Linked DNA regions of Variovorax paradoxus. Each later gene encodes a partner of the first gene's protein in a complex. Links are inferred from orthologs where the notes say so. Each region holds a gene or a part of one and is shown on either strand. Other genes may lie near its edges.

Evidence for each region. The genes of interacting proteins can lie anywhere in the genome.
Region 2: the proteins of accB (region 1) and accD are in contact, whole or in part, in a solved structure (PDB 8UXZ), measured with the Escherichia coli proteins. The link is inferred for Variovorax paradoxus from one-to-one orthologs.

The regions. Positions count from the first base shown.
Region 1 is NZ_CP102931.1:5,691,599-5,699,827, forward strand. The notes cover bases 5,226-8,132. They hold accB (acetyl-CoA carboxylase biotin carboxyl carrier protein), read right to left. Parts: upstream 6,958-8,132; coding sequence 6,493-6,957; downstream 5,226-6,492. Other genes in these bases: accC (acetyl-CoA carboxylase biotin carboxylase subunit), read right to left, coding at 5,226-6,490; NWF24_RS26875 (TlpA family protein disulfide reductase), read right to left, coding at 7,058-7,609; NWF24_RS26880 (hypothetical protein), read right to left, coding at 7,610-8,132. In the rest of the region: NWF24_RS26840 (ribonucleotide-diphosphate reductase subunit beta), read left to right, coding at 1-1,069; NWF24_RS26845 (histone H1-like DNA-binding protein), read left to right, coding at 1,266-1,775; NWF24_RS26850 (carbohydrate kinase family protein), read right to left, coding at 1,869-2,771; NWF24_RS26855 (zinc-ribbon and DUF3426 domain-containing protein), read right to left, coding at 2,830-4,182; prmA (50S ribosomal protein L11 methyltransferase), read right to left, coding at 4,235-5,125; more of accC, read right to left, coding at 5,141-5,225; more of NWF24_RS26880, read right to left, coding at 8,133-8,206. UniProt on the Escherichia coli protein: This protein is a component of the acetyl coenzyme A carboxylase complex; first, biotin carboxylase catalyzes the carboxylation of the carrier protein and then the transcarboxylase transfers the carboxyl group to form malonyl-CoA.
Region 2 is NZ_CP102931.1:5,018,848-5,024,595, reverse strand. Bases 147-2,963 are described here. They hold accD (acetyl-CoA carboxylase, carboxyltransferase subunit beta), read right to left. Parts: upstream 2,083-2,963; coding sequence 1,210-2,082; downstream 147-1,209. Other genes in these bases: trpB (tryptophan synthase subunit beta), read right to left, coding at 2,953-2,963; trpA (tryptophan synthase subunit alpha), read right to left, coding at 2,108-2,953; NWF24_RS23780 (YggT family protein), read left to right, coding at 577-1,137; NWF24_RS23785 (LON peptidase substrate-binding domain-containing protein), read right to left, coding at 147-527. In the rest of the region: more of NWF24_RS23785, read right to left, coding at 1-146; more of trpB, read right to left, coding at 2,964-4,239; NWF24_RS23760 (phosphoribosylanthranilate isomerase), read right to left, coding at 4,287-4,988; tRNA pseudouridine(38-40) synthase TruA, read right to left, coding at 4,985-5,748.

The DNA of each region.
Region 1 (8,229 bases):
CGGCGCAGTCGTGCGTCCGGTTGCCGCCGCAGCAGCAACGCCCGCTGTCACCCAACGCGTCAAGGCTTCCGACAAGCGCATCATCAACGGCCAGACCGACGTCAACCAGCTGGTGCCGTTCAAGTACAAGTGGGCGTGGGAAAAATACCTCGCCACCTGCGCCAACCACTGGATGCCGCAGGAAGTGAACATGACGCGCGACATCGCGCTCTGGAAAGACCCGAACGGCCTGACCGAAGACGAACGCCGCATCGTCAAGCGCAACCTCGGCTTCTTCGTGACCGCCGACTCGCTGGCTGCCAACAACATCGTGCTGGGCACCTATCGCCACATCACGGCCCCCGAATGCCGCCAGTTCCTGCTGCGCCAGGCTTTTGAAGAAGCGATCCACACGCACGCGTACCAGTACATCGTCGAGTCGCTCGGCCTGGACGAGAGCGAGATCTTCAACGCCTACAACGAAGTGCAATCGATCCGTGAGAAGGACCAGTTCCTGCTCCCGTTCATCGACGCCATCAGCGACCCGCACTTCAAGACCGGCACTCACGAAACCGACCAGACGCTGCTCAAGTCGCTCATCGTGTTCGCCTGCCTGATGGAAGGCCTGTTCTTCTACGTCGGCTTCACGCAGATTCTTGCGCTGGGCCGCCAGAACAAGATGACCGGCGCCGCCGAGCAGTACCAGTACATCCTGCGCGACGAGTCGATGCACTGCAACTTCGGCATCGACCTGATCAACCAGCTCAAGCTCGAGAACCCCGGCCTCTGGACCTCCGAGTTCAAGGCCGAGATCAAGGCGCTCTTCATGCGCGCCGTCGAGCTCGAATACAAATACGCCGAAGACACCATGCCACGTGGCGTGCTCGGCATGAACGCCTCCATGTTCAAGGGCTACCTGCGCTACATCGCCAACCGGCGTGCACAGCAGATTGGCCTCGAAACGCTCTTCCCGAACGAAGAAAATCCGTTCCCCTGGATGAGCGAAATGATTGACCTGAAGAAAGAGCGCAACTTTTTCGAAACCCGCGTGATCGAGTACCAGTCGGGTGGTGCGCTCTCCTGGGATTGAATCTTTCGACAAGAATTAATGAATTCAAGAATTGCCCTTGCCACCGATCGCGCCAAAGAGCGCGGCATGGACTAGGGCTCAGGTGTTCATGGTGCTGGGGCTCAGATCTCAACGCCATGAATCGCTTCACGCTACCCAACGTGCGTGGAGTGCTTCAATAGGTTGATTTTTTCAACTTGATCAAGGAGAAATAGAAATGGCAACTGCAAAGAAAGCGCCGGCTAAGAAAGCCGCTGCAAAGAAGGCTCCGGCAAAGAAGGCTGTGGCCGCTAAGAAGGCTCCGGCAAAGAAGGTAGCCGCCAAGAAGGCTCCGGCCAAGAAGGTCGCTGCGAAGAAGGCTCCGGCGAAGAAGGTAGCCGCCAAGAAGGCAGCTCCGGCCAAGAAGGCCGCTGCGAAGAAGGCTCCGGCGAAGAAGGCCGTAGCCAAGAAGGCGCCTGCGAAGAAGGCTGCTGCCAAGAAGGCGCCTGCAAAGAAGGCCGCCGCCAAGAAGGCGCCTGCGAAGAAGGCTGCTGCCAAGAAGGCGCCTGCGAAAAAGGCTGCGGCCAAGAAAGCCGCGAAAAAGCCTGCTGCCAAAAAGCCTGCTGCGAAGAAGGCTCCCAAGGCTGCTGCGCCCGCCAAGGCTGCAGCCGTAGCGCCTGCCCCTGCGGCGCAAACGACGCTGAATCCCCAGGCAGCTTGGCCGTTCCCCACGGCCAGCAAGCCCTGAGCTTCTCAGCGGCCTTGAAGGCGCAAAGCCCGGCACCTCGCGGTGTCGGGCTTTTTTATTGGCGCTTCTTCAGGAAGAAGATCGAGGACCGAATCAGAGGCCCAGGGCCTTGCGGTCGATCTCGTAGTTCTGCGGGCCACGCTGCGCGATCTTGATCGCGCCGACCTTGTTGCCCAGCGCTGCGCACTGCGCCAGCGGCCAGCCCTTTTCCAGGCCGAACAGCAGCGCACCACGCCACGCGTCGCCGCAGCCCGTGGGCTCGACCACTTCGGTGGCCACCACGCCTGGCACGTGCTCGCGCTCGCCGTCAGTCCAGATCTCGCAGCCCTCGGACGCCAGCGTGACCACCAGGCCGCGCACGCGCTTCGAGATCTCCGCCAGGCTCCAGCCGGTGCGCTGCGACAGCATCTTGCCTTCGTAGTCGTTCACCACCACCCAGCTCGCGAGATCAACGAAATGGCGCAGCGCCTCGCCGTCGAACATCGGCAAACCCTGGCCCGGATCGAACACGAACGGAATGCCTGCGGCGGCGAATTGCTCGGCGTGCTGCAGCATCGCGTCACGGCCATCGGGCGCGATGATGCCGAGCTTGATGTCGTCGCGCGCGGCCACCTTCGTGATGTGCGCCTGCTGCATCGCGCCGGGGTGGAAGGCGGTGATCTGGTTGTTGTCGACGTCGCTCATGATCATCGCCTGCGCGGTGAAGGTGTCGTCGAGCTGGCGCACGAACTCGGTGTCGATACCAAGCGAGCGCATGCGCTCGAGGTACGAAGCGCCGTCGTTGCCGAGCGTGGCCATCGGTAGCGCAGTGCCGCCCAGTGCGTTGAGGCTGTAGGCGATGTTGCCGGCACAGCCGCCGAAGTCACGCCGTAGCGTCGGCACCAGGAACGACACATTGAGGATGTGCAGCTGGTCCGGAAGAATCTGGTCGGCGAACCGGCCCTCGAAAGTCATGATGGTGTCGAACGCGAGGGACCCGCAAATCACTGCTGCCATGGTTGAGCCGTTGGTTGAATGGTGGATGGAAAAGGACGCGTGCAGGCAGGCGCCCCGCTCAGGGATAGAAAGCTTCGACGCGGTAGCCTGCGATCGGCGGTAGCGCTGCGGCTTCCGAAGCGGACAAGGTCAGTGGCAGCGAGGCCGCGCGGTCGGCTCGGGCCTGCAGCACCGTCGGTGCACCGTAGTCCGCCGGCAACAGCACGCGGCGCACCACGGCGCGCTCCTGCGTGTCGAGCAGCGAGAGTTCGACGGCGGGCATTGCGAGCGGCACGGTGGCGCCATTGCGCAGGGTGAAGCTCAGACGGTAGTCGTTGCCGCCGCTCTTCTCGCGCGCGAAGGCCGCGCCTTCGATCACGATGTCGCCGATCTGGCGCAGGGCCGCGAGTTCGCAGCCTGTGTACTGGCACAGTGCCGCCAAGGCGGGCCGCAGATTGGGCTGGCGCGCGGCAATGCCGTCGCGCTCGTGGCGGATGACCTGCAGGATGAGCAGCAGCACAGCAATCACCGCCAGCAGGACCAGCACGATGCGCACGCCCTTGCGCTGCCAGAAGCCGGTCGCCTTCTCGGAGGGCTCGTCGTCGTCCGCGAAGGGATGCCCTATTGGCAGTTCGAAATCCGGGGAGAGCGCAAGGTCGGACTCGCTTTCGGCCTGCACCACCACAGGCGAAGCCTTCGCGGCCGCGCGCTCCTCACGCGCCTTGGCGCTCGCGATCTTGGCCGACTTGATGCGGGCACGGCGCAGCGCCTTCTGCATCTGCACCTGGTCGTGGTCTTTTTCTTCCTGCTCGCGCTCCCCTTCTGCGCCGTCGTCGCTCGCGCGCTCGATCATCAGCCCACGCGTTGCCTTGATGCGCGGGGCGACGGGCAGCGGCGGCGCCGGGGGTGGTGGCGCGGGCGGCGGCGACGCGAGGTTCAGGTCGATGTTCGGGAACGGCGGCAGCGTGCTCGGTGGAGGCTTCCACGCGGGTTCGCTGACGTCGAGGTCGGACCATGGCTCGTCGGCGACGATGCCGTGTTCGGGCAATGACAGCGAGAACTCAAGCGCTGCTGGAGGCGGTGGTGGCGACGCCGGTGTCGGTGCAGGCGCCTCCGGGGGCAGCGCATGCCGAGGCTGCTGCTCGGGCTCATCGTCGAAGAAGTCCGCATCCTCGGCCGGCGAAGAAGACTCCAACTCGGGCGCGCCCTTGGGCTCCGAGGCTGCCTCGACCAGCCCTGGCATATAGCCAGCACCCTGCACCGGCGCCGCCGCATTCGCCGCCGCACCATCGGGTGCCTCGTGCAGATCGAGCGTGGCGTCGAACACATGGCTGCACCGGCCGCAACGCACCCAGCCATCAGAGATGCGAAGCTGGTCGCGCACCACCTTGAAGGTGGTGGTGCAGGCGGGGCAGCGCGTGACGAGACTCATGACCGGGCGATTGTAGGGTCGAGCCCTCGCCACGGGAGGGGCGCAAGGCGGCTCAGCAGCGCGCGGTCATGAGGATCCAGCCGTCCTCGGTGTCGCTGACTTCGAGCTTCGCGTACGGCGCGTAGGCCTCTTTCAATTCATCGGCCTGGCGCTCGAGGATGCCGGCCATCACCAGCGATCCGCCCGCCTTCACATGGCTGCGCAGCAACGGCGCGAGCACCTTGAGCGGCGTGGCCAGGATGTTGGCGAGCACAGTGTCGTAGAGGCCCTTCGCCGCTTCGGGCAGGCCCGCGTTCAGCCGGACGCCGTTGGCCTCGGCATTGAGCCGGGTCGACGAAACCGCGGCTTCGTCGATGTCGACGGCGTCGATGTCGGTGGCGCCGAACTTCGCCGCACCGATCGCAAGAATGCCGGAGCCGCAGCCGTAGTCGAGCACGCGCTGGTTAGCCAGCACACCGTCGCCCCGCGTCGCGATCCACCGCAGGCACATGCGCGTGGTGGGATGCGTGCCAGTGCCGAAGGCCAGACCTGGATCGAGCCGGATCACCTGCTTTGCCTGCTCGGGTGGCTCATGCCACGTCGGCACGATCCAGAACTCGGGCGTGATCTCGACGGGCGCAAACTGCGATTGCGTCAGGCGCACCCAGTCCTGCTCGGGCACCGGCGCAATGCCGAGCACCTCGCAGCCTTCGAAGAAATCCTGCAGCGCGAGCACCGACGCGGCCTCTTTGGCGAGCGCCTCGTCGGGGAACAGCGCGATCACGCGCGAACGCTGCCAGCCTTCCTTCGGCGGCGGCATGCCCGGCTCGCCGAACAGCGCCTGCTCTGCGTCGGTCTGCGCGTCGGCGTCTTCCACCGACACGCTCAATGCATCGAGTGCATCGAGCGCTTCGCCGAGCGTTTCGACCCGGTCTTCCGGCGCCATCAGGCGGAGTTCGAACATCGCGGCGTTCCCCGGTCAGCGCTTGTGCGCCGCCAGCCACTCTTCCAAGTAGTGGATGTTGGTGCCGCCGGTCATGAACTTGGAATCAACCATCAACTCGCGGTGCAGCGGGATGTTGGTCTGGATGCCTTCGATCACGGTTTCGTTGAGCGCCGTGCGCATGCGGGCCATGGCCTGCTCGCGCGTGTCGCCGTAGACGATGATCTTGCCGATCATGGAGTCGTAGTTCGGTGGCACGAAGTAGTTGGTGTACGCGTGCGAGTCGACGCGAACGCCCGGACCACCCGGCGGGTGCCACATCGTGATGCGGCCCGGCGACGGCGTGAACTTCCACGCGTCTTCGGCATTGATGCGGCACTCGATGGCGTGGCCGTGCATCTGGATCTGGCGCTGCGTGAACGGCAGCTTTTCGCCGGCGGCCACCATGATCTGCGTCTTGACGATGTCGATGCCGGTGGTGAACTCGGTCACCGGGTGCTCCACCTGCACGCGCGTGTTCATTTCAATGAAATAGAACTCGCCGTTCTCGTAGAGAAACTCGAAGGTGCCGGCACCGCGGTAGTTGATCTTCTTGCAGGCGGCCGCACAGCGCTCGCCGATCTTCTCGATCAGCTTGCGCGGAATGCCCGGCGCGGGCGATTCCTCGATCACCTTCTGGTGGCGGCGCTGCATGGAGCAGTCGCGCTCGCCCAGGTAGACCGCGTTCTTGTGCTTGTCCGCGAGGATCTGGATTTCGATGTGGCGCGGGTTCTGGAGAAACTTCTCCATGTACACGGCCGGATTGTTGAAGGCCGCGCCGGCTTCCGCCTTGGTCATCTGGATCGCGTTGACCAGAGCCGCCTCGGTGTGCACCACGCGCATGCCGCGACCACCGCCGCCGCCCGCCGCCTTGATGATGACCGGGTAGCCGATGGCACGCGCAATGCGCTTGTTGGTGGCGGCGTCGTCCGAGAGCTCACCCTCGGAGCCGGGCACGCAAGGCACGCCGGCCTTGATCATGGCCTGCTTGGCCGACACCTTGTCGCCCATCGTGCGGATGTTGTCGGGCGTCGGGCCGATGAACTGGAAACCGCTCTGCTCCACGCGTTCGGCAAAGTTCGCGTTCTCGCTCAGGAAGCCGTAGCCGGGGTGAATCGCTTCGGCATCGGTCACTTCGGCCGCCGAAATGATCGCCGGCATGTTGAGATAGCTCTGCGCCGAGGGGGCCGGGCCGATGCATACGGCTTCTTCGGCCAGCTTGATGTACTTCGCGTCGCGGTCGGCTTCGGAATACACCATCACGGCCTTGATGCCGAGCTCGCTGCAGGCACGCTGAATCCGGAGGGCAATCTCCCCCCGGTTTGCAACCAGGATCTTCTTGAACATGGTCACTCGATGATGAACAGCGGCTGTCCGTATTCGACCGCCTGGCCGTTTTCGCCGAGGATCTGGGTGATCGTGCCGGACTTGTCGGCCTCGATTTCGTTGAGGATCTTCATCGCTTCGATGATGCAGATGGTGTCGCCTTCGTTGACTTTGCTGCCAACCTCGACGAACGCAGCAGCGCCCGGGCTGGACGAACGGTAGAAGGTGCCGACCATTGGCGACTTCACGGCATGGCCGGCCGGCGCGGCTTCGGCCGCCGGTGCGCTGGCCACGGGTGCCGCGGGAGCACCGGCTGCGGCCGGTGCGGCAGCCGCCTGAGGCGCCGCCAGGGTTTGCACATACTGCACCGGAGCGGCACCGCCGCCCTTCACGATGCGAACCTTGCCTTCGGTTTCGGTGATTTCCAGCTCGGAAATATTCGATTCGGACACCAGATCGATCAGTGTCTTCAGTTTGCGCAGATCCATGGGACTCCAGTGCCGGCTGAGCCGGTCTTCAGGACATAACTTGTTCGAAAATCGGTGATTTTCGGCGTTCGGCGTCTAACGCCAGCGTAAGGAACTGATTCTAACCATGAACCAGTTCGCGTCGCCAAGTGTCCAGGTCGGTGGTCTCAAGCTTGCCCATTTTACGGGCGGCCACGGAGCCGTTCGCATTCAGGACCAGCGTGAAGGGCAAACCGCCACCCGTATTGCCCAGATTCTTCACCAGCTCCGTGCCCTGAAGGCCGGCCAGGCCGGTTGGGTAGGTGACGGGCGTGCGTTGCAGGAACTTGCGCACAGCGCTCGGCTGATCGATGGCCAATCCGACCACTTGCCAGCCGTTGACACCATTTGCACGGAAGAAAGCGTCGATCATCGGCATTTCTTCAACACAGGGCGGGCACCACGTCGCCCAGAAGTTGAGCAGCAGCGGCTTGCCGCGCAGGCTCGACAGGACGAGGTCACCGCCCTCTGGGCGCTCGAAGCTCTGGGCCCAGAAGGCCGCGTCGAGCATCTCCCCGCCCGCTGCGCCACTGCTGCTGCGCTCCTTCCACCATGCGCCGCCGAGCCCGGCGGCCGCAGCCGCTGCCGCCACGCCGGCATAGAGCATGCCGCGTCGGGTGGGCGAAGAAGTCATTCACTTGTCCTTTTCTCGTTCAATCAGTCGGCGCAATGCGGGCAGATCGCCACGTGGCACGCGCCCCTGGGCGTCGGGCTTCAAGGCCCCGCGCAGGTCGTCGAGGTCGTAGACCAGCAGGTGCACGCCGATTTCCTCGCCGAGCGCGCGGCTCGGGGCGTGCACGCTCAGCGCCTCGACCTGCTCGCCATGAAAGCCGGTCACCATGCGCGGCTCGTAGTCCACGTGGTGATCGATCAGGGCGATTTCGGCCGATTTGGAATCATCGCAAAACAACTGAATATAAATGTCTGACAACCGGGTGGCCGTTCCATGCCACACGGCGCCGCCTACATGGGGTCGGAAGACGGCCATGCGCTCCATCCATTCGAGCGCAAGCAGTCGCAATGCATGCAATTCCTGCGGCTGGGTGTCGGCACAGAAAAGCTCGATGTACTCGCGCACCTCGGCCTCGACCTCGTCGTTGTTCGGCAGCGCGGTGCGCGCCGAAAGACCCAGGTCACGCAGGGCCCGGCGCTTGGCCGGACCATATTCCAGTCCCTCCTCGACGACGAGGCGGGCTGCAGCGGCGGCAATTTCACGCTTGGACGTGTCCATCGGGGCATTTTGCCCGCAGTACG
Region 2 (5,748 bases), 680 kb from region 1 along the record:
CAGCGGTTGGCCACCCAGCCGCAATCGTTGAGCTGGTAAGGTGCGCCGATCGGCAGCCGCACCGCTTCGCCTTGCGCGCGGCGGCGCTCTTCCAGCGTGTCGATCAGGCGCTGCAGCGCGGTGGCGGTGTGGCGCAAGTCGTCGGGAATTTCGAGCGCGATGTCGTCGCTCACGGCCTCGACCTCGGCGACCCACAGGCCGTGCTTCTGCAGCTCATTGCTGCGAACCCGAAAGCGTTGCGTGCCCACGCATTCGATCTGCAGCAGTCCGCTCTGCGGCGATTCGAACTCGCGGATCATGGCCAGCGTGCCGATGCCGGCAAAGCTTTCCGCATCGGCGCCGGCCTTGCGCACTTCGCTGCCGCTGGTGAGGCTCACAACGCCGAAGGGTGCGTCGGCCTTGCGGCACTTGCCGATCATGTCGAGATAACGAACCTCGAAGATGCGCAGTGGAAGAAGGCCACCCGGAAACAGGACAGTACCGAGCGGGAACAATGGCAGTGAATGCAAAAAGGGTTGTGTCGTCATCGAAGAGCCTTGCGTGGCTATCATCGCATTCCGCTCACGGCCACGCCCCATGCTCTATCAGATTCCCTCGTTCCTTCTCGACGTGATCGTCGGCCTCCTCGGCGGCGCATGTCTGCTGCGGCTCTACATGCAGTACCACCGGGTGCCGTTCGGCAATCCGCTCGGGCGCTTCGTGTTCGCCATCACCGACTGGATCGTGCTGCCGCTGCGGCGCATCGTGCCCGCGGTGAAGCGCTGGGACCTGGCAAGCCTGATCGCGGCCTGGCTGCTGGTGATGCTGAAGTTCCTGCTGCTGTGGCTGCTGGTGGGCAACCTGGGGCGCATCGCGACCTTGCCGCTGGTGTCGCTGGTCGGGCTGATGCAATTGGCGGTGTCCGGCCTGACCGCGCTGCTGGTGGTCTACGCGGTGCTGTCTTGGATTCCGAACGCCTCGCCGATGCTGCTCGACCTGATCTCGCGCCTGGCCGAGCCACTGGTGCGGCCGTTTCGCCGCTTCATTCCGCTGATCGGCGGGGTCGATCTGTCGCCGCTGGCCGCCATCGTCGTGCTGCAGGTGATCGCGATCGTGCTGGGCAACCTGCTGGTGTTTGCCTATCAACTGACTTTCTGAACTTCTGAATTCCCCAAGAAAAAGGGCCCGGGTGCGATGCACCCGGGCCCTTTTGCTTTTGACCTGTCTCGTTCAGCTGACCGCGTCGGCCGGCTGGCGCAGCAGCATGGCCAGCGTGCTGGCGATGGTCTTGCGCAGTTCGCGGCGGTCGCTGATGAAGTCGATGGCGCCCTTGGTCTGCAGGAACTCGGCACGCTGGAAGCCTTCGGGCAGCGTCACGCGCACGGTCGATTCGATCACGCGCGGGCCGGCAAAGCCGATCAGCGCCTTGGGCTCGGCGATCACCACGTCGCCCACGAAGGCGAAGCCTGCCGACACGCCACCCATGGTCGGGTCGGTCAGCACGCTGATGTAGGGCAGGCCCTTCTTCGCCAGGCGCGTGAGCGCGGCATTGGTCTTGGCCATCTGCATCAGCGAGAGCAGGCCTTCCTGCATGCGCGCGCCGCCGGTGGCGGTGAAGCAGATGAAGGGCACCTTCTGCTCGATGGCGGTCTCGACGCCGCGCACGAAGCGCTCGCCGACCACGCTGCCCATGCTGCCGCCCATGAATTCGAACTCGAAGCAGGCCACGACCACGCTGATGCTGTGGACCGAGCCGCCCATGACGACCAGCGCATCGGTCTCGCCGGTGTTTTCCAGGGCTTCCTTCAGGCGCTCGGGGTACTTGCGGCTGTCCTTGAACTTCAGCGCATCGACCGGCAGCACTTCCTGGCCGACTTCATAGCGGCCCTCGGCGTCGAGGAACGCGTCGAGCCGCGCGCGGGCGCCAATGCGGTGGTGGTGGCTGCAGCTGGGGCAGACGTTCTGGTTGTGCTCGAGGTCGGTCTTGTACAGAACGGTCTCGCAGGCGGGGCATTTGATCCACAGACCCTCGGGCACCTGGCGGCGCTCGGACGGGTCGGTTTGTGCAATCTTGGCGGGTAGCAGTTTTTCAAGCCAGCTCATAAGGGGCTCCTTGTGTTGGCGGTGATTATCGACCAGCCGCGTTCTTGGCCGTGGCGGCAGGCAGTGCATCGAGCGCCTCGCGGATGCCCGCAAGGAATTCGCGCACCGCCGGCACCACCCGCTCGCGGGGCTGGTCTTCGATGAGTTGAATGATCTTGGTGCCGATGATGACCGCATCCGCGGCCGATCCGACCGCCTGCGCGGTGCGCGCGTCGCGGATGCCGAAGCCCACGCCGACCGGGATGCTCAAGTGCTGGCGGATGCGCGGGACCATCTGGCCGACCGCCTCGGTGTCGAGGTGGCCGGCGCCCGTCACGCCCTTGAGCGACACATAGTAGACGTAGCCGCTGGCGATGCGCGCGACCTGCGCCATGCGCTCGTCGGTGCTGGTCGGGGCCAGCAGGAAGATCAGGTCGATGCCGGCCGCCTTCAGCTCGGCGGCGAAGTCTTCGCATTCTTCCGGCGGGTAGTCGACCACCAGCAGGCCGTCGACGCCGGCTGCGACCGCATCGCGGATGAAGGCCTTCTTGCCGTGCACGAGGTCGTAGCGCTCGACGGGGTTGGCATAGCCCATCAGCACCACGGGCGTGGTCGTGTCCTTCTGGCGGAAGGCGGCCACGATGGCGAGCACCTGCTTCATGCCGATGCCCAATGCCAGCGCGGCTTCACCGGCCTTCTGGATCACTGGCCCGTCGGCCATGGGGTCGGAGAAGGGCACACCCAGCTCGATCACGTCGGCGCCGGCCTCGACCATGCCGTGCATCAGCTCGGGCGTGATGTCGGCAAAGGGGAAGCCGGCGGTCACGTAGGGAATCAGGGCGCGGCGGCCGTCTTTTTTCAGCGCGTCGAAGGTGGTGGCAATGCGGCTCATCACTTGCCTCCCTTCACGCTCAGACCGCGCATCGAGGGCCGGTCGTAGAAATCGACACCCGACAGGTCGGCGACGGTGCCGATGTCCTTGTCGCCGCGGCCCGAGAGGTTCACCAGGATCGACTGGTCGGGGCGCATGGTCTTGGCGAGCTTCATTGCATGGGCCAGGGCATGGCTGGATTCGAGCGCGGGGATGATGCCCTCCGTTCGGCACAGGTAGTGGAAGGCTTCGAGCGCTTCGGTGTCGGTGATGCCGACGTATTCGGCACGGCCGATGTCGGCCAGGTACGCGTGCTCTGGGCCCACGCCAGGGTAGTCGAGGCCCGCGCTGATGCTGTGGGTCTCGGTGATCTGGCCGTCTTCGTTCTGCAGCAGGTAGGTGCGGTTGCCGTGCAGCACGCCGGGGCTGCCGCGCAGGATCGACGCCGAGTGCTTGCCGCTGTCGAGCCCTTCGCCAGCCGCTTCGACGCCGATCAGGCGCGTGCCCGCGAACGGAATGTACGGATGGAAGATGCCCATCGCGTTGCTGCCGCCGCCCACGCAGGCGACGACCACATCGGGCTGTTTGCCTTCGGCCTCGCCGGTGATGCCGTCGGCTGCGAGCATGGCCGGCATCTGCTCGATGCACTCGGTGCCGATCACGCTCTGGAAGTCGCGCACCATCGTCGGATAGGGGTGCGGGCCGGCGACGGTACCGATGATGTAGAAGGTGTTTTCCACGTTGGTGACCCAGTCGCGCATTGCCTCGTTGAGCGCGTCCTTCAGCGTCTTGCTGCCGGATTCGACGGGCACCACGGTCGCGCCGAGCAGGTTCATGCGGTAGACGTTGGGGCTCTGGCGCTTCACGTCCTGGCTGCCCATGTAGACCACGCATTCGAGGCCGTAGCGCGCGCAGATGGTGGCGGTTGCCACGCCGTGCTGGCCGGCGCCGGTTTCGGCGATCACGCGGGGCTTGCCCATGCGGCGCGCGAGCATCGCCTGGCCGATCACGTTGTTGATCTTGTGCGCGCCGGTGTGGTTCAGGTCTTCGCGCTTCAGGTAGATCTGCGCGCCACCCATTTCACGGCTGGTGCGCGCAGCGTGGTAGATCGGCGAGGGGCGGCCGACGAAGTGCTTCAGCTCGTAGTGGAATTCGGCGAGAAACGCGGGATCGTCTTTGAACTTCGCATACGCGTCGCGCAGTTCGTTGATCGCGTGGGTGAGCGTTTCGCTCGCGAAGGTGCCGCCGTAGTTGCCGAAGTGGCCGGTGGCGTCGGGTTGCTGGTAGTCCTGGAATTGGCTTTGCATGGTTCTCGATCGGTGAGCCGCAGCCCGACAACGATCGGCTGCGGCGGCTAACTGGAGAAGGACGCGTCGGCAGCCCTGACGGCTGCGACGAATTGCCGGATCTTTCCGGCGTCCTTGAGGCCCTTGTTCCCGGGACCGTCGATTTCGACGCCCGAGCTCACATCAACGGACAGCGTCTTGCAGCGCGTCCGCAGGATGCGAATGCCATCGCTCACGTTTGCAGGTGTGAGCCCACCACTCAAGACGAGGTGAGCGTCGACGGCGGGTGGAAGAAGTGACCAATCGAATGCCTTGCCGCCACCGCCATAACCTTCGACATGAGCGTCGAGCAGGATGGCCTGGGCGTGGGAGTAATCGGACGCGTATTTTACGAGGTCGAAGCCGGCCCCGGCAGCCCCCAGCGGAATGCGGGCCGCGCGCATGTAGCGAAAGCGCCCCGGACCGCTGGCTTCTTCGCATTGTTCGGGCGTTTCCTCGCCGTGGAATTGGGCGATGGCGCCCTTCACACGGGTGAGTGCTGCTATGACTTTGGGAGCATCCTCGTTCACGAACAGCAGCACGGGCGTGATGAACGGGGGCAGGCGCGAAGCCAGTTCGGCGGCGCGTTCGAGCGTCACGGCGCGGGGGCTCTTCGCATAGAGCACGAAGCCGATGGCGTCGGCGCCGGCTTCGATTGCCGCATCCACGTCGGCCTCACGTGTCAGGCCACAGATCTTGATGCGGGTGCGGGGAACGGAAAGCGCGGTCATGGCGGGCCATCATACGGAGCCCCGCCGGCCTGCAGCGTGGCTTCCGCCGGCAGACCCCACTTGGCGTCGTACAGCGGGCCCAGGAAGTACAGGCCGTCCGCGGAGAAGGTGGGCGCCGCCACCTTGCGGCTGCGTGCCTCGAGCACTTCAGAAATCCACTCGGGCCGTTCGTCGCCATGGCCGATGCGCACCAGGCAACCCATCAGGTTGCGGATCATGTGGTGCAGGAAGGCATCGGCCTCGAATTCGAAATGCCAGCGGCAGCGTTCGCCGTCGCCCACGCGCGTGATCTCGATGCGCCGCAGGTCCTTGACCGGCGAGCGTGCCTGGCAGGCCGAGGCGCGAAACGAACTGAAATCGTGCTGTCCGACGAGTAGCGCGGCCGCGGCGCGCATCGCATCGCCGTCGAGGGCATGCATCGACCAGCCGACCCGGCCCGAATCGAGGCTGGGCCGAACCGGCGATTGAGAAAGCACGTAGAGGTAGCGGCGCGCCAGGGCGCTGGCACGGCAATGGAATTCATCGGGCACCGGCTGCGCCCACTGCACCGCGATGTCGTCGGGCAGGAAGCGGTTGGTGCCGCGCATCCAGGAGAAGGGTTCGCGCTCGACGGTGGTGTCGAAGTGCACCACCTGCATCAGCGCGTGCACGCCGGCATCGGTGCGACCGGCGCACAGCGTACCGATGGGCTGCGCGGCGAACTTCGTGAGGGCCGCTTCGAGCTTGTCCTGTACCGTGCGGCCCGAGCGCTGGCTTTGCC